Regions from separate parts of the Clostridium sp. DMHC 10 genome, predicted to be linked through region 1. Evidence: a T-box and tRNA genes for the amino acid it is inferred to sense, from the RefSeq annotation. Region 1 holds a T-box; the other holds one or more tRNA genes.
The links. A T-box is a leader RNA that pairs with one kind of tRNA and senses whether it is charged. The one in region 1 lies ahead of ileS (isoleucine--tRNA ligase), so its partner is inferred to be a tRNA-Ile.
Positions count from the first base shown of each region.

Region 2: it has a tRNA-Ile gene. The T-box ahead of ileS (isoleucine--tRNA ligase) is inferred to sense a tRNA for this amino acid. The anticodon was not compared.

Region 1 covers NZ_LGVB01000015.1:2,087,451-2,099,413, reverse strand. The annotation lists gene AGR56_RS12150 (G5 and 3D domain-containing protein) at 1-866, opposite strand, end outside; gene AGR56_RS12145 (TatD family hydrolase) at 1,144-1,905, opposite strand; gene AGR56_RS12140 (desulfoferrodoxin) at 2,272-2,646, opposite strand; gene AGR56_RS12135 (hypothetical protein) at 2,850-3,047, shown strand; gene AGR56_RS12130 (M20 family metallopeptidase) at 3,502-4,623, shown strand; gene AGR56_RS22875 (M20/M25/M40 family metallo-hydrolase) at 4,823-5,182, shown strand; gene AGR56_RS12125 (amidohydrolase) at 5,179-5,769, shown strand; gene AGR56_RS21930 (hypothetical protein) at 5,805-5,999, shown strand; T-box leader at 6,353-6,569, shown strand; gene ileS (isoleucine--tRNA ligase) at 6,616-9,720, shown strand; gene AGR56_RS12115 (LacI family DNA-binding transcriptional regulator) at 9,941-10,948, shown strand; gene AGR56_RS12110 (HD-GYP domain-containing protein) at 11,117-11,815, opposite strand.
Region 2 covers NZ_LGVB01000016.1:360,657-372,619, forward strand. The annotation lists gene AGR56_RS19090 (IS110 family transposase) at 1-886, shown strand, start outside; gene tuf (elongation factor Tu) at 873-2,066, opposite strand; gene nifH (nitrogenase iron protein) at 2,357-3,184, opposite strand; gene AGR56_RS19105 (peptidylprolyl isomerase) at 3,415-3,933, shown strand; gene AGR56_RS19110 (cold-shock protein) at 4,027-4,230, opposite strand; gene AGR56_RS19115 (DUF2225 domain-containing protein) at 4,611-5,429, shown strand; rRNA gene rrf (5S ribosomal RNA) at 5,494-5,610, shown strand; tRNA gene AGR56_RS19125 (tRNA-Ile) at 5,616-5,692, shown strand; tRNA gene AGR56_RS19130 (tRNA-Ala) at 5,696-5,771, shown strand; gene AGR56_RS19135 (ATP-binding protein) at 5,927-6,136, shown strand; gene AGR56_RS19140 (IS630 family transposase) at 6,613-7,188, opposite strand; gene AGR56_RS19145 (winged helix-turn-helix domain-containing protein) at 7,151-7,591, opposite strand; gene AGR56_RS22460 (hypothetical protein) at 8,068-8,283, opposite strand; gene AGR56_RS19155 (IS3 family transposase) at 9,505-10,116, opposite strand; tRNA gene AGR56_RS19160 (tRNA-Arg) at 10,350-10,426, opposite strand; tRNA gene AGR56_RS19165 (tRNA-Gly) at 10,432-10,505, opposite strand; tRNA gene AGR56_RS19170 (tRNA-Pro) at 10,521-10,596, opposite strand; tRNA gene AGR56_RS19175 (tRNA-Lys) at 10,611-10,686, opposite strand; tRNA gene AGR56_RS19180 (tRNA-Gly) at 10,692-10,765, opposite strand; tRNA gene AGR56_RS19185 (tRNA-Arg) at 10,803-10,879, opposite strand; tRNA gene AGR56_RS19190 (tRNA-Gly) at 10,885-10,959, opposite strand; tRNA gene AGR56_RS19195 (tRNA-Phe) at 11,639-11,714, shown strand.

The sequences.
Region 1 (11,963 bases):
ATCGAGCTGTAACCGTTTGTATCTCTCCTTACTCTTGAACCAGAGGCTGTTATACCAAACCCAAAATCATTTGTGTAAGCAGTTGCAACTACATCAATACTTTTTTCGTATAATACTCTTCCACCTCTATCAGGCTTTAAAACACCAAGAGTACCTATTTTTACAATCTGCTTTACAGGCTGCTTTATTAAATTTTCACTTACAATATTATTAGATACCTGAACGCCATCTTCATATACAATTTTTGTTGAAACTTCTTTTTGTCCAGCTTGCCCTTGCTGGATAATTTGCTTTTCATCATTTCCCATAGTGTTATCAGTTATAACTTCTGTTGCAAAACCGACTTCTTCATTATTTTTAACAATTTGAGAATTTACCCTTATAATGCATATTTTCATTTCTTTTTTCAACAGCGAATTCTTAGCCGGTTTAATTTTATCAATCTTGCTTAAAGTAATATGTTCCGCCTTTAACATATCCTGTATATTTTTTTCTGCGGATTTAATCTTAAGCACCTTTCCATCAACTGCAATATTAACATTTACAGCTCTTTTGATGGCTATTTTATCTCCGTCTCTTATATTCGTGTCCAAACTTGGTTGAACCTTGTCTTTTGGCCCTACTAGTATGTTATTGTTTTCTAAGGCTTCTTTTTCATTGCTTCTATAAGTAACAATTTGCTTGCTTTTACCATCAATCTTAACAGTTAATGTTTTTCGCATTGAAAAGCCAACTGCTGTAACAGCCAATGAAATTATTACTAAAAAGCCTATAAACGACAAAAGTACCCTAGTAGCATTTGAAAAGCTATTATTAAAGCGTAAACCTAGCTTATTTCTAACAATGCTTTTCATCTTTTCTAACATAGTAATACCTCCCCCAAAGGCAAAAGTCTTTAACATTATAACCCCAATATTGGAAAAATGTCAAATTTAATGCCACAATTAAATTTCTACACCCGGTAAAAATGCATGATATGCATAAAATAAATAAAAGTATAATAGCGTATAAAACTTAACCGGTATCCAATTTAATAGAGAGGACTGTATATAATTTTATATGTCACCTTTATAGGTATATGCTTTGTAATGAAATTTTAGAATAAATTGTTTTAAATAATTATGTTCTCATTTTACATCAATTTTATAACTTTAGCAAGTCTTTAACATTTTGTATTGTTTTCTCACTTACATTTATTGGTAAGATACTCTTTATATCTGCTATTTTCTTTATTATATCTTCTATATATTCAGATCTATTTCTTTTCCCTCTATTAGGTTCTGGTGCCATATATGGACAATCAGTTTCAACAAGCATTCTATCCATAGGTACCTCTTTAACAACTTCCACCACCTTTTTAGCGTTCTTAAAGGTAACAACACCAGTAAATCCTAAATAATACCCAAGTTTTAAACACTCTTTTGCAAATTCAACGCTTCCTGAAAAACAATGAATTTCTCCTTTTACATCTGGAAACTGCTTTATTATTTCAAGAGTATCACCATGTGCCTCTCTGTCATGTATTATAACTGGTTTTTTTAATTCTCTAGCAAGTTCCATTTGTTTTATAAATGCTTCTTTTTGAATTTCTTTAGGTGGATTTTCTTTATAGTAATAATCCAAGCCTATTTCACCAATAGCTTTAACTTTTGGATTTTTTGCAAGTTCTTTTATTTTATTTATAAGTTCTTCATTTACAGTATCAGCATATTCTGGATGGACACCAACTGCTGCATAAAAGAAATCATATTTATCTGCAAGCCCAACAGATTGTATCGATCCCTCTAAAGAGTCTCCACAATTCAAAACTCCAACAATTCCGTCTTTTTTTAATTCATCAATTACCTCATCTCTATCTCCATCAAATGCTTCATCGTTATAATGAGCATGTGCATCAAATATCATCATTTTTATTCCCCATTTCATATTTTGTATATGTATAATAAAATCACTGTAACCATGTCTAAATGTTTTACCTAAACAGATTAATACCTAACCCAATTTATTTTTAGGTGATATACTATAAAAATTTAATAAACTATATAAATTCTTACCCAAAATTCTGTAGGCACAGAGGAATTTTTTTCCTTGTACTACCGTGGGAGTGAAGGAACAATTTCAAAAAATTCTAATAAACCTTGGCGAAAAAATCATAAAATACTTAGAGATTTCAATCTGTTTGATTGCTAGCGAGTATAAACATACGCGTGGCGTATACGCCCAAACCCCGCGTATGTTTATGTGACGAAGCATTGTTACTTTGCATTTGCATTATTTTTTCCACAAACCATGTACATTGCAATATTCCCTTGCATATAAAACTTCTTCGTCAATTTTAAATTCTGCCTGTGGTTTTTCACCAGGTTTTAGATATTTTCTATATACTTTATTTTCAGTATGAATTTCTATCCATTCAATATGATGTTCTTGAAGCATAGGATGCTCAACTTCTCCAACCTTAACCAAAACACCACCTTCTATTTTTTCAATAACAGGAACGTGTTTTTCAACAGCAGCATCTACTGTATTTTCAGAAACAAGCATCATAGGCTTTCCACAACAAACAAGAGTTCCTCCAGCTTTATGAAGGACTTCAATCATATTACCACATATAGGGCATTTATAAATTTGTTTAAATTCTGTCATTGTATCCCTCCTAAATATTTTATTTATATAAATTATACCAAAACCATAAGCTTTTTTCATTAAAATCCAAAACTTTGTACAATTTCACTTTTTATTTTGAATTAATCCACATAAACTACAAACACTATGATTAATAGATATTATTATATGCATAAAAATTCACTTTAAACATTATTTATCTTATTATACGAGGAGTGATAATGATGTCAAGCAAAACGAAAATTTCCTATGGTCCAAATGAAAGAGATTATCTTGAACAGAATGCAAAAATAATAAAGTCATATTCAAAACATGATTACACTAAGCTTCCAGATCCAGTTAGGGATCCAATAGTATCAAATAATATCTCCAATGCAGAATTTGATTACACCTACAATGAAGGAAAAGATATAAAAGAATAGTATCTCAAAATATTAAATGGGGCTGTTGCACTAAATATATTTTCGGTCATAGTTTAGAAATATTGCGAAGTAATAACTAATTTTTTTCGCCTAAAAAGAAGGCGAAAAAGCTAAGGGTGAAGGGTTTTAACTTGCTCTGCTCGCTAAAAGGTGAACTTTTTTACCTTCAGTAAAAAGTTAATGATGATTTTCTTCCGTTTTACTACAGAAAATCTTTAATTTATTTATTTTTCCGTAGCGAAGAGAAGGAAAAATCACCTTAACTTTTGGCTTTAGACGAAAAGTTCACCTTTGACATGCAAAGCATCGTCAAACCCTTCACTTTTTCACATAAGTGAAAAAGTTAGTCTTTTAACGAGCAAGGCAAGTTAAAACCCTTAACTCGAATTAGTTCGCAATATTATTAGAGTGTAAAATTATATACGTGTAAATAAATTTAGGGGGGCTGTTATTAATGAGTACTTTAGAAAAGGCAAAAGAGATAAAAGATTGGATAGTTGAAATTAGAAGAGATTTTCATATGCATCCGGAACCATCCTTTGAAGAATATCGTACATCAAATGCTATAGAAAAAAGGTTAGAGGAACTTGGTATTGAAGTAAAACGTATAGGAAAAACAGGATTATTAGGTACAATTGTTGGAAAAGAACCTGGAAAGGTAATTGCGCTTAGAGCAGATATAGATGCTCTTTCAGTAGAAGAAGAAACAGGGCTTCCTTATTCTTCACAAAATCCTGGCTTTATGCATGCTTGTGGCCATGACACGCATGCTGCAATGCTTTTGGGAGCGGCTAAAATTATATCTGCAATGAAGGATGAGCTTAAGGGAACTGTTAAATTTATATTTCAACCAGCTGAAGAAGCTAGTGGTGGAGCAAAATCAATGGTCGATGGAGGCGTTTTAGAAAATCCAAAGGTAGACATGGTAGTTGGTATGCATATATTTTCAATGCTTGACAAGGGATACATAGTTGCTCAAGAAGGAAGTTTTATGGCTTCGGTTGATCAGTGGAAATTAAATATAAATGGTAAATCTTGTCATGGATCTTCTCCTTGGGAAGGACATGATGCTATAGTTTGTGCGGCTGCTATAATAAATGGACTTCAAACTATTGTGAGTAGAGTAAATGATGCAAGAAATCCAATAGTTATAAACATAGGAACAATGAATGCTGGAGAAAGATTTAATGTTGTTCCTGGAAAAGCTGTACTTACAGGTGCAAATAGAACATTTTCTCAGTATTCAAGAGAAATGATGCCAAAGTGGATGAAAAAAATTATAAAAAGTACTTGCGAAGCATATGATTGTGCTTATGATTTTGAATACTTATGGGGCTGCAATATAACTGAGAACAGTAAAGAGGTTACTGAATTTGTTAAAAAATCTGTCTCAAAAATTGTTGGCGAAAATAAAGTTATTGGCGCTGATAAAATAATGGGTTCAGAGGATTTTGGAGAATACTCAAGTAAGGTGCCAGGAATGATTATGATATTAGGCGGTGGAAATAAAGAAAAAGGAATTTGCTATTCACAGCATTCAAATCATTTCATGATAGATGAAGAAGTTTACCTATAGGTGCTGCAAGTTACGCTCAAGTAGTAGTGGATTTCTTAAAATAATTGAGCTTTGCTTTAAATAAGTGTTGTTCTTTAAACCTATTTAAAGCAAAGCTTCCTTTAGTTTATTTAGCTGCGTAAAAAGGCTAACTGGTGAAGTATATATCTGGATCGTTACTGAAGATGCGAAACCTAATAAGTAGAGAGGTGGAAATATTATGGAAATATTAGATAAAGCAAATGAGATAAAAGAATGGATTGTTGAGTTAAGAAGAGATTTTCATATGTATCCAGAGCCATCCTTTGAGGAAATAAGGACCTCTGGAATAGTTGAACAAAAGCTTAAAGAAATGGATATTGAGGTTAAGCACATAGGTAAAACAGGAATTGTAGGAATACTTAGAGGAGATAAACCTGGAAAGGTAATAGGACTTCGTGCAGATATGGATGCGCTTTCAGTATATGAAGAAACAGGATTGCCATTTGCATCAAAAAAAGAAGGATTTATGCATGCTTGTGGTCATGATTCTCATATATCAATGTTGCTTGGAGCTGCAAAAATTTTTTATCAAATATGAGAGATAAAATCAGTGGTACAGTAAAATTTATTTTTCAACCTGCGGAAGAGGCTGCTGGCGGAGCAAAAGCAATGATTGCTGGAGGAGCCCTTGAAAATCCTAAGCTCGATATGATATATGGTATGCATATAGCATCTGCTGTTGAAGTTGGAAAAGTAATTGCTCAAGAAGGGCAGTTTATGGCCTCTGGTGATGAATGGAAATTGATTATAAGTGGGAAATCATGTCATGGGTCTTCACCTTGGGAAGGTCATGATGTAATGGTATGCACTGCAGCTGTAATAAATGGACTTCAAGCAATTGTAAGTAGAGTAAATGATGCTAGAAATCCAATTGTAATAAATATAGGAACAGCTAATGGAGGAGAAAGATTCAATGTAGTGCCTGGAAAAATGACACTTACGGGAATGAATAGAACCTTCACTGAATATTCAAGAAAAATGATGCCAGAGTGGATGAAAAAAGTAATCAAAAGTATTTGTGAGTCCTATGATTGTACTTATGAATTTGAATATAAATTAGGTTTTGAAGTAACTATAAATGATGATAAAGCTACAGAGTTTGTAAAAAATTCTGTGAAAAAATAGTTGGAGAAGATAATATACTTGGAGCTGAAAAAGGCATGGGTTCGGAAGATTTTTCAGAGTATTTAAAATTGGTTCCAGGAATGATTATGATGCTTGGTACGAGAAATGAAGAAAAAAATTGTGTTTTTCCACAGCATTCAAATCATTACTTAATTGATGAAGATAGTCTTCCTATAGGAACAGCCTGCTATGTACAGGTTGCAATAGATTACTTGGTAGAGGAAAATTAAATAGGATAGATGGAGAAGCTGAAATGTTAAAATTACTAATATTTAATTCATATTGGCAAACTGGAATTTAGCGAGCACTATAGTGAAGGGTTTTAACTCACTTCGTTTGTTAAAAGACTAAGGTTTTCGCTATGCGAAAGGTGAAGGGTTTTACGGTGCTGTGCACGTAAAACACCTCATTTCTAGCAATGAGGTTTATTATACTATAAATTTTGTTTTTGAGGACATAATCAAATGTGGTACACTAAGACATTATCACTTTTCAATCATACTTTTCAAGTTGTCTATCTATAAAAATGTTTGACAAAACCAAAATACTATAATATAATGCAAGTTGAATTAGAAAAATTTTGCTAATTGCTGAGAACGGGCAAAGTACTAAAGGAAAATAGTAAAAGAGAGCAGGGTATGGTGTGAAACTGTACTATTAATTTAGGAAAAATCCCCCGGGAGCTGGAGACTGAAATCACAGTAAGTTTTCTCGTAGTTCTGCGTTAAAGAATAGAGTATTATTGTGCTCGAAATTTAAAACTATTTAGGTGGTATTGCGAATTTAACTTCGTCCTATTGAGGACGGAGTTTTTTTATTTATACAAAAAAGAAGGGAGATATTTCGATGTATAAAAAAGTTGATGCAGAAAAGTCGTTTGTCGACATGGAAAAAGATACCCTCAACATGTGGAATGAAAAAGACATTGTTAAAAAAAGTTTTGAATTAAATCAAGATGGAGAATACTTTACTTTTTATGATGGACCTCCTACAGCAAATGGAAGACCTCATGTAGGGCATGTTTTAACTAGAGTAATGAAAGATATTATTCCTAGATATAAGGTAATGAGAGGTTATAAAGTTTTACGAAAAGCAGGCTGGGATACTCACGGACTTCCTGTAGAGCTTGAAATAGAAAAGAAACTTGGAATTTCAGGAAAACCTCAAATCGAAGAATATGGTGTTGAAAAATTCGTTAAGGAATGTAAAGAAAGTGTATTTTCTTATGTAAGCTTGTGGAAGGATATGTCTGAAAAGCTTGGATTTTGGGTTGACATGGATAATCCTTATGTAACATATCACAATGATTATATAGAATCAGTATGGTGGGCACTTAAACAAATGTGGGATAAAGAACTTTTATATAAAGGACATAAAATTGTTCCATATTGCCCAAGATGCGGAACAGCACTTTCATCACACGAAGTTGCACAAGGATATAAGGATGTAAGAGAAGCTACAGCTTTTGTTAAATTCAAGGTAAAAGGTGAAGAAAATAAATATATATTAGCATGGACAACTACTCCATGGACACTTCCAAGTAACGTGGCACTTGCAGTAAATAAAAGCTATGATTATGTTGAAGTTGTAAACAATGGAGATCATTTAATACTTGCAAAGCAGCTTTTAAGTGTGCTAGAAGGAGAATACGAAGTAGTCGATGAATTCAAGGGTGAAAAACTTCTTGGAGTTGAATATGAACAGTTATTTAAATATGCAAAGGTTGATAAGAAGGCTTTCTATGTTGTTCATGGAGACTTTGTAACTCTTACAGATGGTACTGGAATAGTTCATATAGCACCAGCTTATGGTGAAGACGATAATATTCTTGGAAAGAAAAATGATTTGCCACTTGTGAACTTGGTTGATGCTGAAGGTAAATTTGTTGATGCTGTTGAACCTTGGAAAGGTCTATTTGTAAAGAAAGCAGATCCAAAGATTCTTGAGTATATGAAAGAAAATGGAACTTTATATAAATCAGAAAAGTTCACTCACTCATATCCACACTGCTGGAGATGTGATACACCACTTTTATACTATCCAAAGGACAGCTGGTTTGTAAAAATGACATCTCTTAGAGATAAACTTGTTGAGAACAACAACAAAATTCACTGGTATCCAGACAACATAAGAACAGGAAGATTTGGAAAGTTTGTAGAAAATGTAATAGACTGGGGTATAAGCAGAGACAGGTACTGGGGTACTCCACTTCCAATATGGGAATGTGAATGTGGTCATAGAGAATGTATAGGCAGCATTGCAGAACTTAAAGAAAAAGGAATTAACGTTCCAGATAATATAGAACTTCATAAGCCATATATCGACGAAGTTAAGCTAAAATGTCCAAAGTGCGGAAAACCTATGACAAGACAGCGTGAAGTTATAGACTGCTGGTTTGATTCAGGATCAATGCCTTTTGCACAGCATCATTATCCATTTGAAAATAAAGAAGTGTTTGAAAAAACTTATCCAGCACAATTTATTTCAGAAGCTGTCGACCAAACAAGAGGATGGTTCTATACATTACTTGCAATATCAACTGCTATATTTGATAGAAGTTCTTTTGAAAACTGTATAGTTTTAGGTCACGTACTTGATAAGAATGGTCTTAAAATGTCAAAGCATAAAGGAAATGTTGTAGACCCATTCCAGGTACTTGAGCATGAAGGCGGAGATGCTTGCAGATGGCATTTCTACACAGCTAGTGCACCATGGCTTCCAACAAGATTTTCAGAAGAGGATGTAGCTGAAACACAAAGAAAGTTTATTGGAACCTTGTGGAATGTATATTCTTTCTATGTACTTTATGCTGAACTTGATAATTTTAACCCTGAAAAGTATAAAGATTTTGTTTCAGCTAATGTAATGGATAAGTGGATAATTTCTAAACTTAACACTTTAATAAAAGAAGTAAGCCATGATCTAGATACCTATGGAATAACTCAAGCTGCTCTTGCAATAGAAGAGTTTGTAGATAGGCTTTCAAACTGGTATGTAAGAAGAAACAGAGCAAGATATTGGACTACTGAACTTACAGATGATAAGATAGGAGCATATGTAACACTATACAATGTTCTTGTAACATTATCAAAAGTTTTAGCACCATTTACTCCTTTTGTAACTGAAGAAATTTATCAAAGCCTTGTGGTAAGTATTGATAAAGATGCTGTTTCAAGTATTCATCTTTGCAAATGGCCAGAATACAATGAAAAGCTTGTTGATAAAGAATTAGAAGGGCACATGGAACTTGCTTATAACATTGTTAAACTTGGAAGAAGTGCAAGAAATGGAGCTAATATAAAGAACAGGCAGCCATTATTAGAAATGCTTATAAGCACTAAAGCACTTCCAGACTATTATGGAGATATCATAAAAGATGAACTTAATGTTAAAAAGGTCGAATTTGGAGCAGATCTTTCAAAATATGTTGAGTTTGAAATAAAACCTAACTTACCTGTACTTGGAAAGTCATATGGAAAATTAATTCCAGCAATAAGAAAAACACTTGCTTCAATGAATCAAATGGAACTTGCACAGAAGGTAAACGCTGGAGAAACTGTAAAGACTGATGTAAATGGAACAGAGATAGAGTTCAATAGCAGCAATCTTTTAGTTACCATGAGTGGACTTTCCGGCTTCGCTTTTGCAGGTCAAGGAGAAATAGGTGTAGTACTTGAGACAACTATAACTCCAGAACTTAGAGAAGAAGGTTTTGTAAGAGAAATATTAAGCAAAGTTCAAAACATGAGAAAAGAAAGTGGTTTTGAAGTTGCTGATAAAATTACTTTATACGTAGCAGGCAATGAAATGCTTGAAAGTGTTATAAAGAAATTTGAAGATAGCATTAAAAAGGAAACATTAGCATTAGAAGTTGTTTATGATGCTGAAAAATCATATACAGAATGTTCTATAAATGGTGAAAAGTTAAATATTTTTGTTGAAAGAAAATAAAATGATATAAAACATCATATAGTTTAGAATAGGGAAACAATACTGTGGTTAAAATATTTTGTATAAATCATATTTTGTATTGTTCCTATTATGTATAGACAAATAACTAAAAGGTTTGCAATTTAATAAGAAATATGGTATAAAAAATAGTATAATAGCTATAATTAGATATATTTGTAATTACAACTGTGTAAAATTGAAATATAGGAGTTGATTAATAATGGCTGCCTCTATTAAAGATGTTGCTAAAGAAGCGGGAGTATCAATAGCTACGGTTTCAAGAGTTTTGAATGATGTAGATGTTGTAAATGAAGAAACTAAGAAGAAAGTAATGATTGCAATAAAAAAATTAGATTATAGGCCTAATATAGTTGCTAGAAGTCTAAAAACTCAAAGGACAAGGACAATTGGAATTGTAATACCTGACATATCAAGTCAGTTTTATCCTGAAATTGTAAGGGGAGCTGAAGACGTATCTAATATATACAATTATAATGTAATATTGTGTAATACGGATTTAGATATGGAAAAAGAAAAAGAATACATAAGAGTACTAAAAGAAAAGATGGTAGATGGTGTTATATACATGAGTAGTTCTCTTGCACCTGAAATAATAACTTTACTTGAAAATTTAAAGTTACCTACAGTTTTGGTTGAAACTAGTGAAAAAGAAGGGGCAGAAACAGAGTTTTGCAGTGTAACTATTGATAATGAAAAGGCTGCATATGAAGCTGTTGACTATCTTATAAAAAAAGGAAATAGGCATATTGCATTTATAGGAGTAAGTCCTAAAGTAGCAAATGCTAGTGCTATAAGATTTGACGGATACAAAAAAGCACTTCAGGAAAATGGCATAGAATTCAATGAAGATTTAGTTCAATTTGGAGGACTTAAAGCTATAGATGGAAGCGATGGTATTTCAGCGATATTAAAGAAAGCTAAATTTGATGCTGTTTTCTGTGCTGGAGATGAAATAGCGATGGGAGCCATTAATACCTTAAGGGACAATAACATAAAAGTTCCAGATGATGTTGATGTTGTTGGATTTGATAACATATATACTTCTTCAATATTCTACCCAAAGCTTACAACAGTAGAGCAGCCTACTTATGATATGGGCTCTGTTGGAATGAGAATGCTCATAAAAATAATAAACAAAAAAGAACTCGATCACAAAAAATATATATTACCGCATACTCTCATAGAAAGAGATTCATGTAAAAAATAAGAGACTGTCGCACTAAAAGTTCATTCAATAATAATTTATAAATATTGCAAACTAATTTGAGTGAAGGGTTTTAACTAGCAGAGCAAGTTAAAACCCTTCACTATAGTTGCTTAATAATATTTGTAAATTACGGTTAAAAATAAATTTGATGCGACAACCTCTATTTTTTTAGTTTATATTGGATGGAAAACTTCTATCCATAACACTCTTTATATCTTTATCTGTCTTTAAAATTTTTATAAAAACGTCTACCATGTCTCCATCAAACTGTGTCCACTTACATTTTTCCAGCTCTGAAGCTGCCATTTCAATAGAACTAGGGTCCTTATAAGGACGTCTTGAAGTCATTACGTCAAAGGAGTCAGCAATTGTTATTATTTTAGCAAGATAAGGTATTTGATCACCAGAAAGTTTGCTTGGATATCCACTTCCATTATATTTTTCATGATGACAAAGCACTAACTTAGCTACGGGTTCTAAATTTTTAATTGACCTTAAAATATTATATCCTTTTTGAGGATGGCTTTTTATTATTTTAAATTCACTATCAGTGAGTTTATCTGGCTTTTCTAAAATATTATCCGGGATTCCAAGTTTGCCAATATCATGGAGCAGCGCAGCTTCTTTTAAAATTATCATATCTTTTTTGGATAAATTAAGGGCTTTTCCAAGTTTTAGGGCATAAATGCAAACTCTTTCTGTATGCATGTAGGTTACAGGAGACTTTGCTTCAATAGTGTTGATAAGGCAATTTACCATATGCAGCATATTGTTATGTTCTGTTTTTGATTTATTATATGTATAAATTGCAAACATTATAGCTAAAAGTGGAATTATAAATTGCAAGGTAACAGGTTCTAGAAACATAAATTAAGCCCTCCAGAATTTAAATTGTGGTTGATACTTGTATCATTATATAAAATTATATAGTTACCATGTTTAAAAATCAATTTAAATATGTATTTGAATAACTAAAAATATATGGTATAATGTTATAAGAATTGGTAAAATAAGG
Region 2 (11,963 bases), on a different contig from region 1:
AAGTATATCTATTAGAAAAGGCAAAACAGATAAGTTAGACTCAAAAACAATCTCAAAATTTGGTTTAGACAATTGGTATGAATTAAGCAATTATAAAATAGAAGAAGATACATATTATGAACTTAAAACTCTTTCAAGACAATATTTTCAGTTTATGTCCTTAAGAATAAAACTTAAAGTAATGCTTTCAAATCTTTTAGACGAAACAATGCCAGGCATTGCAGGGCTCCTAGCTTCAAATTCAACTAGCTTTGCAAAAGACAAGTTATCAGACTTTGTTCAAAAATACTGGCATTATGATAATATTATTAAATTAAGTGAAAATAAATTTACTGAAAGCTATAAGAAATGGGCAAAAAAAGAAGGATACCAATTTAGCCAAAATAAAGCTCATGAAATATATATTCTTGCTAAAAATAGTATCACAACTATGCCTTCTAAGATGTCAAGCACAAAAATGATCATCTCAGAAACTATAAAGGGAATCCATTCCACTGGAATATCCTTAAATCTAATATTATCACGAATGAAGGAACTTGCCAAGCTGTTACCTGAATACGATGTTGTTTTAAATATGAATGGTGTAGGAGAAAGATTAGCACCAAGAATTATTGCAGAAATAGGTGACGTAAGAAAGTACTACAGCGCAAAGGCTCTTGTGGCTTATTCAGGAATAGATGCACCACCTTATCAATCGGGAAATTTTAATGGAAACAACCGAAAAATATCAAAACGGGGATCAAGATATCTGAGAAAAACAGGTTATGAGATAATGAAAAGCATAAAATGCAGAGTTCCTATTAAAGATACAGCAGTGTATGACTATATAATAAAAAAAGAATCAGAGGGTAAGGCAAAGAAACAAGCTAAAATTATTCTAAAATAGTAGTAACAACTCCTGAACCTACTGTTCTTCCGCCTTCTCTTATTGCAAATCTTAAGTTTTCATTCATTGCTACTTTTGTTATTAATTCTACTGTCATGTCTATGTGGTCTCCTGGCATTACCATTTCTACTCCTTCTGGTAATTGGATTGTTCCAGTTACGTCTGTTGTTCTGAAGTAGAACTGTGGTCTATATCCGTTGAAGAATGGTGTATGTCTTCCGCCTTCTTCTTTCTTTAATACGTATACCTGACCTACAAACTTGTGATGTGGTGTTACTGATCCTGGTTTTGCTAGTACCTGACCTCTTTCGATGTCTTCTCTTTGAACTCCTCTTAACAATGCTCCGATGTTATCTCCTGCCATTGCTTCATCTAGTAACTTTCTGAACATTTCTACTCCAGTTACTACTACTTTTCTTGTTTCATCGCTTAATCCTACGATTTCTACTTCGTCTCCTACGTGCAATACTCCACTTTCTACTCTTCCTGTTGCAACTGTTCCTCTTCCTGTGATTGTGAAGATATCTTCTATTGGCATTAAGAATGGCTTATCTGTTGCTCTTTGTGGAGTTGGGATATACTCATCTACTTGTGCCATTAAGTCTTTTATTGGCTTTATTGCTTCTGCATCGTCTGGGTTCTCTAATGCTTTTAATGCACTTCCTACTACGATTGGTGTATCGTCGCCAGGGAATCCATATTCATTTAATAACTCTCTTACTTCCATTTCTACTAAGTCGATTAATTCTGGATCATCTACTTGGTCTGCTTTATTTAAGAATACTACTATATATTGTACTCCAACTCTTGATGCTAATAGTATATGCTCTCTTGTTTGTGGCATTGGACCATCTGCTGCACTTACTACTAGTATTGCTCCATCCATTTGTGCTGCTCCTGTGATCATGTTCTTTACATAGTCAGCATGTCCTGGACAGTCTACGTGCGCATAGTGTCTGTTTTCTGTTTCATACTCAACGTGTGCTGTGTTGATTGTTATTCCTCTTTCTTTTTCTTCTGGTGCTTTATCAATTTCATCATATTTGAAAGCTTTTGCCTTTCCTTCTTTTGATAAAATTGTTGTGATTGCTGCTGTTAATGTTGTCTTACCATGATCTACGTGTCCTATTGTTCCTATGTTTACATGTGGTTTGTTTCTTTCAAATTTTTCCTTTGCCATTTCTGGTTCCTCCTTAATAATAAATTAAGTTCTAAGATTTACCTGAGAGAAACGAAAGGTAAATCCACCTTCACTGTACTCTGCACTTTGTACTCTGTGCTCTGAATCAACTTCCAGTTTGTAAGGATAAATTTGGTATTGGTAATTTAAATATTTCAGCTTGTTTATCTATAATATATATAGTGAAACCATTTCAACTATTAAAATTCATGTGCACCATAATGCCCAGAAGACGACGGCATTTTGGTACAAGTAAATTTCAAGTTTCAAGGTGATTTATCTTTAGCAGTTTATATTGCCTGTTCTACTAACCCATGTGTCAAAACTATCTCTTCAAGTCTCCTTTGTGTCATTGGCTTTGGAATCACAAAATTTTTATTTTTTTCTATTGCCTCTGCCAATGACCTATACTCATTTGCTTGATTTGACTCTGGAGAAAATTGTATTACAGTTTGCTTATTAATCTCTGCCTTTTGAACTACATTATCCCTTGGTACAAAATAAATAAGCTGTGTACCTAATTCCTCTGCAAATGCCTCCAGCAGTTCCTTTTCGTTGTCTACCTTTCTGCTATTGCATATAATTCCACCCAATCTAACTCCGCCCTTATTAGCATATTTTTGTACTCCCTTTGATATATTATTTGCTGCATAAAGCGCCATCATTTCTCCACTAGCCACAATATATATTTCTTTTGCTTTACCTTCACGAATTGGCATAGCAAACCCACCACAAACAACGTCACCTAAAACGTCATAAAAAACATAATCCAAATCTTCTGTATATGCTCCAAGGCTTTCAAGCATGCTTATAGACGTTATAATACCTCTCCCAGCGCATCCTACTCCTGGTTCAGGTCCACCCGATTCTACACATCTAATTCCATTAAATCCTCTTTTCATTAAATAATTTAAATCTACATCCTCTCCTTCTTCCCTCAAGGTATCTAAAACCGTTCTCTGTGCAAGTCCACCTAAAAGCAATCTTGTAGAATCAGCCTTTGGATCACAGCCTACTACCATAACATTTTTTTCTCTTTCAGATAAGCCTGCAGTCAAGTTTTGTGTTGTTGTAGATTTACCTATTCCACCTTTTCCATAAATAGCTATCTGTCGCATAATATACACTCCTCCTAAATTTATTTGCCTTTATAGATAAACAAGCTGAAATATTTAAATTACCAATACCAAATTTATCCTTACAAACTGGAATTTGTCGAGCACTATAGTGAAGGGTTTTATTTTATTTAACGAATGAACTTGAAGAAAAATAATTTTATGGATATATATTTCCTTATTTTGATATAATAATTAAATATATATTTTATTTATAAAATGGAGGTAAAATAATGAAAAATCCAATAGTTACAATTGAAATGGAAGATAAAAGTAAAATTGAAGTTGAATTATACCCAGATATGGCACCTAACACTGTAAATAATTTTATTTCTTTAATAAATAAAGAATTTTATAATGGTACTATATTTCATAGAGTTATTCCTGGATTTATGATTCAAGGTGGAGATCCTGAAGGAACAGGAATGGGTGGACCTGACTATTCTATAAAAGGTGAATTTTCTTCTAATGGTTTTAAAAACGACTTGAAACATGAAAAAGGAGTTATATCTATGGCAAGAACTTCATATCCTAATTCAGCAGGTTCTCAATTCTTTATAATGGCTGAGGATGCACCACATCTTGATGGAGATTATGCTGCTTTTGGAAAAGTAATTTCTGGAATAGAGGAAGTGGATAAAATAGTTTCTGTAAAGAGAGATTATTCAGATAAGCCTTATGAAGATCAAAGAATAAAGAAAATAACTGTTGACACTTTTGGAAAAGATTATCCTGAACCTGAAAAAATGTAATTTAGGTAAGCTATGTTTTAAATAAAATAACTTCATGCTAGCTGCATGAAGTTATTTTAATCTTAATGTATATGGTTTATATATTAATGTAAATTATAATTTTACAACATTAGCTGCTTGAAGTCCTTTTGCGCCTTCTTCAACATCAAATTGAACTTTATCGCCTTCATTAAGATTTTTTCTTCCAGTCATGCCTTGAATTGCAGTGTAATGAACAAATACGTCATTCTCTCCTTCAACTGCAATAAAACCATAGCCTTTTTCTGAATTAAACCATTTAACTGTTCCTGTTTTCATTATATCCTCCTAAAACGACACATAATTATTGATATATTAACTATACATCTGTGTGCCCTAATTACAATTTTATTATAGCATAAAATTATACATAATAAAACTCTACCAATATTTATTACACGATAATAGTAAACGACATAATTTTTCTATTTCACAATTTTATTATACAAATTTATCAATAATTCAAATATTATAATGGATTATTTTTTCAATGTAATTAAATATAAAATTATATACATATAGAAAATACTGAACTCCTATCAAAAACTTGTGTCATATAAATTATTTTTTGTTATAATAATATTATGCATTATTAAACATTTTTGCATGGTAACTTAAATAAATTAACTATTATGTAATCCATTTGATGAGGTGATTTTGTGGACAACAATATTAATACAAAGAATGAAATTGATCAATCAATTTATTTATATGATAAAACTGTAACTTGTCCTGTTTGTGGAAATGTATTTAAGGCAAGATCTGTAAAAAAATCTTCTTATAGAATTTTAAAACAAGATAGTGATTTCTTTTATGAATATAAAAATATAAATCCATATTTTTATGATGTTTGGTTATGTAATATATGTGGATATGCTTCCATGAAAACTGATTTTAATAAAATAAGAGAATCACAAAAGCAGCTTATTATGGAAAAAATATCAATGAAATGGCATGCTAAAAATTATCCAGAAGTCTACAATATAAATATAGCCATAGAAAGATTTAAGATTTCTTTATTAAATTATGTAACACTAGATGCTAAAAGCAGTAGTAAAGCAATGAACTGTTTAAAAATTGCCTGGATGTATCGTATGCTCGGAAATTCTAAACTTGAGACTTCCTACATGAAAAACTCAATTGATGAATTTAACAAGGCATATTTTAATGAGATGTTTCCAATATACGGCATGTCAAAATTTGCTATGATGTATTTAATTGGTGAATTAAACAGAAGAGTTGGTAATAATAAAGATGCCTTAATCTGGTTTGGAAGAGTACTAGGTGAAACGAACGCTCCTCAACGATTAAAAAATAAAATTAGAGATCAAAAGGATTTAATAAAATCCACATCAAAAAACGATTCTGATTTAGAAGAGCATCATGATCCGAACGATGAAAAGAAAAAAAAAGTCTTTTTTCAAAATTTTTCTAATCCCCCTGTTCAGTTTATATTTTATTATACGAATATTTTATAAAGAGTAAAATATATAATTCGGAGGAAAAATTATGTTTTTTAAAAAAAAAAGTTCCACAAATAAATCTTCAAATTTGCAGATAGTTGTAACACCCGTTCCCATTCCGAACACGAAGGTTAAGAACTAATACGCCGATGGTAGTGCAGGGGAGGCCCTGTGTGAGAGTAGGACGTTGCCAGGTAATATGGATCTTTAGCTCAGTTGGTTAGAGCAACCGGCTCATAACCGGTCGGTCCGGGGTTCGAGTCCCTGAAGGTCCACCATTTGGGGGATTAGCTCAGCTGGGAGAGCACCTGCCTTGCACGCAGGGGGTCAAGAGTTCGAATCTCTTATTCTCCACCAAGTAGATAGCAGCTTTATAGCTGCTATTTTTTTATAAGCAATTTTAAATAAAGTTTTGATTGGGTAAAAGATTAGTGTTAAAGGAACGATTTAAATAGATTTATTAATTTTATTTAGCGTTTATTCAACACTATTTTTTTACCTTTTGTCTATCTATGGCTACAATACCAAAAGACCTTGAAAAAAATATGTTTGAACCTTTTATTTGTGGTGATGAATCAAGAACTACGAAAAATGGAAGTGGACTTAGTCTTAGTATATGTAAAAAAATTATTGAAAAACATCAAGGGATTTTAACATACAAGAATTCAAATTATAATTGGAAATGCCTAATTCTTATTTTAAAACCTTATTTTAAAGTGTAAACTATGCCATGAGTGTCAATATGCAAAAAAGAGAGAAAAATAAAGAAAAATGTTATATTATAATGAAGGCTTTAGTAAATCACGATTTTCTACACAAATTAATATTATAAACATGTTATTATATTAAACGTCGTCGCGAGATGACAGTGATTGATGAGTTCTGAAAAAACATTTTAAAAAGTGTTGACAGAGCAAATTAAACATGATATTATATATAAGCTGTCTCGTGCAGCACATTGAACTTTGAAAATTAAACAGAGAAGAATTAAGTAAACCAGCAATTCTTTTGAATAGAAGAAATTCTATTTAATATATAAAGCGATGAGCTTAGGAATACAGCAGGTCATTATATATAAGTAATGATGAGAGAATTTTGGGAAAGACGAGGAAATAAAATAGGTTAATAACTATTTATTAGCGTGTTTTGTTGACGAAGTATTGCACAAAATATAGATAAACAAGTTGAAAAGTAAAAATTAGTAATAGTAATTTTTACCATAAGCAATAGATTTGATTTGAGCTATGTTGAGATTGAATTTTTCCATAAATGATGCTAAATTAACAAATAACTCATCAATACAAACTCTAGAGCGAAGCTTAAATAGGGATCTTTTGATTTTGTTCCATATATTCTCCTGAGGATTTAACTGTGGAGAATATGGTGGCAGATATATTAGTTCTAATCGATCAGTATGATTCTTTACAAACTCATTAATAGCTTTAGATTTATGATTTTTAGCATTATCTAAAATAACAAAGATTTTTTTATTTTCGTTTTTATCAAGTAGTCTTTCTAAAAAAACAATAATTTTAGATGAATCAATAGAGACGTCATAAGAATAACAATCAACAATACTATCAAATTGAGAAGATATTTCGGTAGCACCAACCATGTTAAGTCCTTTATGTGAGCCGTTACGCTCTATTGCAGGGGCCTGGCCCTTTGAACTCCAACTTTTATAGTTGTTGGATTCGTTTCTTATATAGGTTTCATCTAGAGCGTAAATAATTGAATCAGTAGAATTTTCTACAGTGCTGAGTAGTTCTTGCATTTTTTTTAAAGGTCATTTGTTTTTCAACATCTCCAAGAGATGGCATATATTGACCTCTTTTATAGGTGTAATTATTATTTTTAATGACTTGCCTTATCCATTCGCAAGAATATTTTATACCGAATTTTTCATAAATAATATCGACAAACATAGCAATAGTCCATGTTGAAGATTGAAACCCATAATTCTCAGGGTTTTCATTTTCAATTAAATTCTTTAGGGTCTGAAGCATTTCATCTGTAAAGGTTCCTTCGGAACCTCCACGATTATCTATCAGTGCATCGAGACCTAGAGAATTCCATTTATGAATGTAATCAATTATGGTCGCTACTGATTTATCATATATATTTGATAATTCGTTTGTTGTTAAGCCTTGATATCTATTTATGACTACTGAAAGCATTGTGTAAGAGTATACATCTTTATATTTGTTTTTGTAAGGTCATAAATATAATAAATTATATTTATGAACCTTACATAGGATCCGTTTACACCTTCCTGCTTAATTTATGAATTATACTTAGAATTTAATAAGCCTCTAATTATAGCCTCTTCTTGTTTTTGTGTTATTGTTCCATTGTTCACAAGTACATCAAATTTGCGCTTAAAAAGTACATTTAAATTACTAATACGCTCTTTTTTACAAGAATCAAATAAATTTTGCACTGCTGTCTTTTGATTTTTATTTATTATTTTCTTATTTACTAAAGTATCAAGTTCATTATTAAAAGAAATTTTAAAGTTTTTGCCACTTTTCTTAGAAGCTAAAAATGCTTGCTTTATGTAGGACTCCTGAGTTTTAGTTATAGTTCTATTTTCAACAAGAGCATTTAATTTATTTTTAGAACATTTATGATTTTTTTCATGGATTGATGAAACTCATCGGATTTTATCAAAATTTAGTACAGCGTCTTCTTGCTTTTTATTTATAACATTATCATTTGCCAGTTTATCTAAGCGAGATTTATAATCATGATGCTTATGATTTTTATTCATAATTGTACTTCCACTAATTGAAGTAGTGCTTTTAACAGATGAAGCATAGGTAGACTTGTAACCTGCATTTAATAAAATTGAAATATTTAGAGCAGTCAAGGCACCTATAATTTTAATATTTTTTTCAACATTTTATATACCTCCAAAATAGATTTACTTATTTATAGTCTGCCAATTTTTCAAATAATTATAATATTAATTTAAAAATATATCTAAAACCATATGTAAATAAGAAAGAAATACTTTTTCCTCTATAGCGGTGCTTTTTATTACAATATTGAGCATATGTTCGAGGTAACTTTAGAAAACTTAAATAAAAATAAAAAAAAGCAAATATACCAAAAGTATATAAGCTTTAACTTCTATATAAAGTTCAAAAAATAAAATGGCTCCGCGAAAAGGATTCGAACCTTCAAACAATTTTCAAAGTTCAATGTGCTGCACGAGACAGCTTATATATAATATCATGTTTAATTTGCTCTGTCAACACTTTTTAAAATGTTTTTTCAGAACTCATTAATCACTGTCATCTCGCGACGACGTTTAATATAATAACATGTCTACAATATTAATTTACATATATAAACGTGATTTAATAAATCTATCATGATAAATCAGCATATTTCTTACTTTTTCTCTCTTTTTCCCATAATGATACTCCAGGCATAGGTTATCTCGACAAACTGGAATTTAGCGAGGTGATATTAATTTGGGATATTAAATAAAGCTAATAAATCTAAGATGATAAAGCTTTATTTAAACCATCCCAAGTCAACATCACTTCACTTAGCCCGAAAAAGCAAGGAAAATACACATATTGGAGTTTAGGCGTAAGCTCATGTGATTCATGAACAAAATGTTATGTACTTTCTATAATTCGATTCTCTACGAAAAGCACACTGTAAATGATATTTTACAATAAAATAAAGGATTATAAAGATTCACGTCAAAATTCCGTAGGTACGGAGGATTTTTTCCCTTGCACTACCGTGGGGGGAAGTAACAATGCTGAAGGAACGGTTTAAAAAAATTCTAATAAATCTTGGTTCAAAAATTGTAAAATGCTTAGATATTTTAATCTGTTTGAGCGTATGCGAGTATAAACATACGCGGGGTTTGGGCTTTGCCCCATAGCCATCAACCTAATTATTCAGTAAACTGAATAATAAATATATTTAGCTTTTTTATTATAATGGAAATGATGATTCATAATCATTTCATTATAATATGAAAATTATGACATTAAATTAAATTTAATGCGAACTAAATAAACGGCGACATATAATTTCCAAGTTGCGGTAGCCGAGGGCTTATAATTTTTTATGCAATTTTTCTTGATAGCTCCTCACATTGTTGAGGAGTTATATATCCAATACTTCCATGTATCCTTCTTTTATTGTACCAAGCTTCTATATATTCGAATATTGCGAGTCGTGCAGTATTATAATCGAAGTAATGGGCTAAATTAACTTCTTCCTTTTTTAAAGAAGCATGAAAGGACTCAATACAAGCATTATCATAAGGACAACCTTTGCCACTAAAAGAATGGGTTATAATCTTAGTATTAGCAATATATTCTTCAAATGCAGAACTTGTATATTGACATCCTAAGTCGCTATGTAGTATTAATGGTTTTGTTGGTTTCTGAAGTTTTATAGCATTTTTTACCGCTTGTAAAGCAAGGGTAGTATCAATGGATTTTGACATAGAATAGCCTATTATTTTTCTGCTATACAGATCCATAACTGAAGCTAAATAACACCACCCATCTTTGATGGTGTGGATATAGGTTATATCGGTTACCCATTTCTGATTTATAGCAGTAGTATTAAAATCTCTTTTTAATACATTTGTTTTTTCTGGGATCTTCTCTTTGTTTGTCATTGGTCTGTATTTCTTCGTTATTATAGATTTTATGTTTAATGATTTCATTAAAACGCTGAGTTCTTTTTACACTAATATTAATGCCTCTTAATTTTAAACATTTATTTATTTTTATTGCTCCATAGCGATTTTTACTTTTTTTGTGAATATCAATAATATACTTTTTTATTTTTTTGTTTTCCAGCGTTCTCTTACTGGGCTGCTTAAGTAAGTACTTGTAGTACGAACTTCTAGACACTTTAAGAATCTTGCACATTAATTTAATATTGTGATGTTTTTTATGGTGCGTTTTAAGGGATTCGAACCCCCGGCCCACGGCTTAGAAGGCCGTTGCTCTATCCAGCTGAGCTAAAAACGCATACTTGGAGCGGGTAGAGGGAATCGAACCCTCGTGACTAGCTTGGAAGGCTAGGGCTCTACCATTGAGCTACACCCGCATATTTTGTTGTTTATGGTCGGGGTGACAGGGATTGAACCTGCGACCTCATGGTCCCAAACCACGCGCGCTCCCATCTGCGCCACACCCCGGCGAATTTGAAATATGGTGCGCTATCAGGGACTCGAACCCTGGGCACCCTGATTAAGAGTCAGGTGCTCTACCAACTGAGCTAATAGCGCATATTTGGAGCGGGTAGAGGGAATCGAACCCTCGTGACTAGCTTGGAAGGCTAGGGCTCTACCATTGAGCTACACCCGCATTGGTCGTTATGATATAAGTCATCATAACCTTTGTATGGTGCGTTTTAAGGGATTCGAACCCCCGGCCCACGGCTTAGAAGGCCGTTGCTCTATCCAGCTGAGCTAAAAACGCATACTTGGAGCGGAAGACGAGATTCGAACTCGCGACGTTCACCTTGGCAAGGTGACGCTCTACCACTGAGCCACTCCCGCATATTTTTCTTTTATTGGTGCAATCATATATATTTGATAATTCGTTTGTTGTTAAGCCTTGATATCTATTTATGACTACTGAAAGCATTGTGTAAGAGTATACATCTTTATATTTGTTTTTAATTCAATTAATTCATCCATTGTATACCCATGTAAATTTTCTACTGAAACCATTTTCCTACTCATAAAGTTATCTTCTCCTTAGTTTTTATTAACTATAGTTTAAGTAGAAAATACTAGAAAAATTCATCTTTTTAATTTTAATATTTCAGCTTGTTTATCTATAAAGATAAACCACCTTGAAACTTGAAATTTATTTGTATAATCTTGCTTTTATTTTTACATGAAATATACAAATATCATTTAGACTCTGAATTTTAAGAAAAACACTTTAGACAGGTTAACATGCTATTTCAAATCTCTAGTCTCCTTTCCCACTCCAAAATTCCGTAGGTACAAAGGAATTTTCCTTGCCTTTCCCCGTTTAAAGTGAAGGAATAGTTTAAAAAAATCCAATAAATCTTGCAAAAAAATCGTAAAATACTTAGATATTTCAATCTGTTTGTAGAGTAAGTCGGTGGCGAATCGCCACCTTCTCCTCATCAAACCGTGCATGCGGTTTTCTCGCACACGGCTTTCCGACCTGTGTGAGAGTAGGACGTTGCCGGGTAAAATACGTGGCCAGATAGCTCAGTCGGTAGAGCAGAGGACTGAAAATCCTCGTGTCCCTGGTTCGATTCCTGGTCTGGCCACCAAAGCTCAAGCTTTTGCTTGAGCTTTTTATTTTTTTGTTTAGCTTTATTAGATAACTATATTGATAAAGGATAAAAGTAATGAATGCCAGTAAGTGTTTAGAAGATAAAGAGATTATTGTTTCGGGTTTTATGAACAAAATAATAAGGTTAATGCTAGTGAGATTTAAAATGATGATTGTCGCAAAAATAAAATACTAAAATAAACTATTCCTAGAGTATCTATATAAGAAAATTTGAGATAAATGCAAA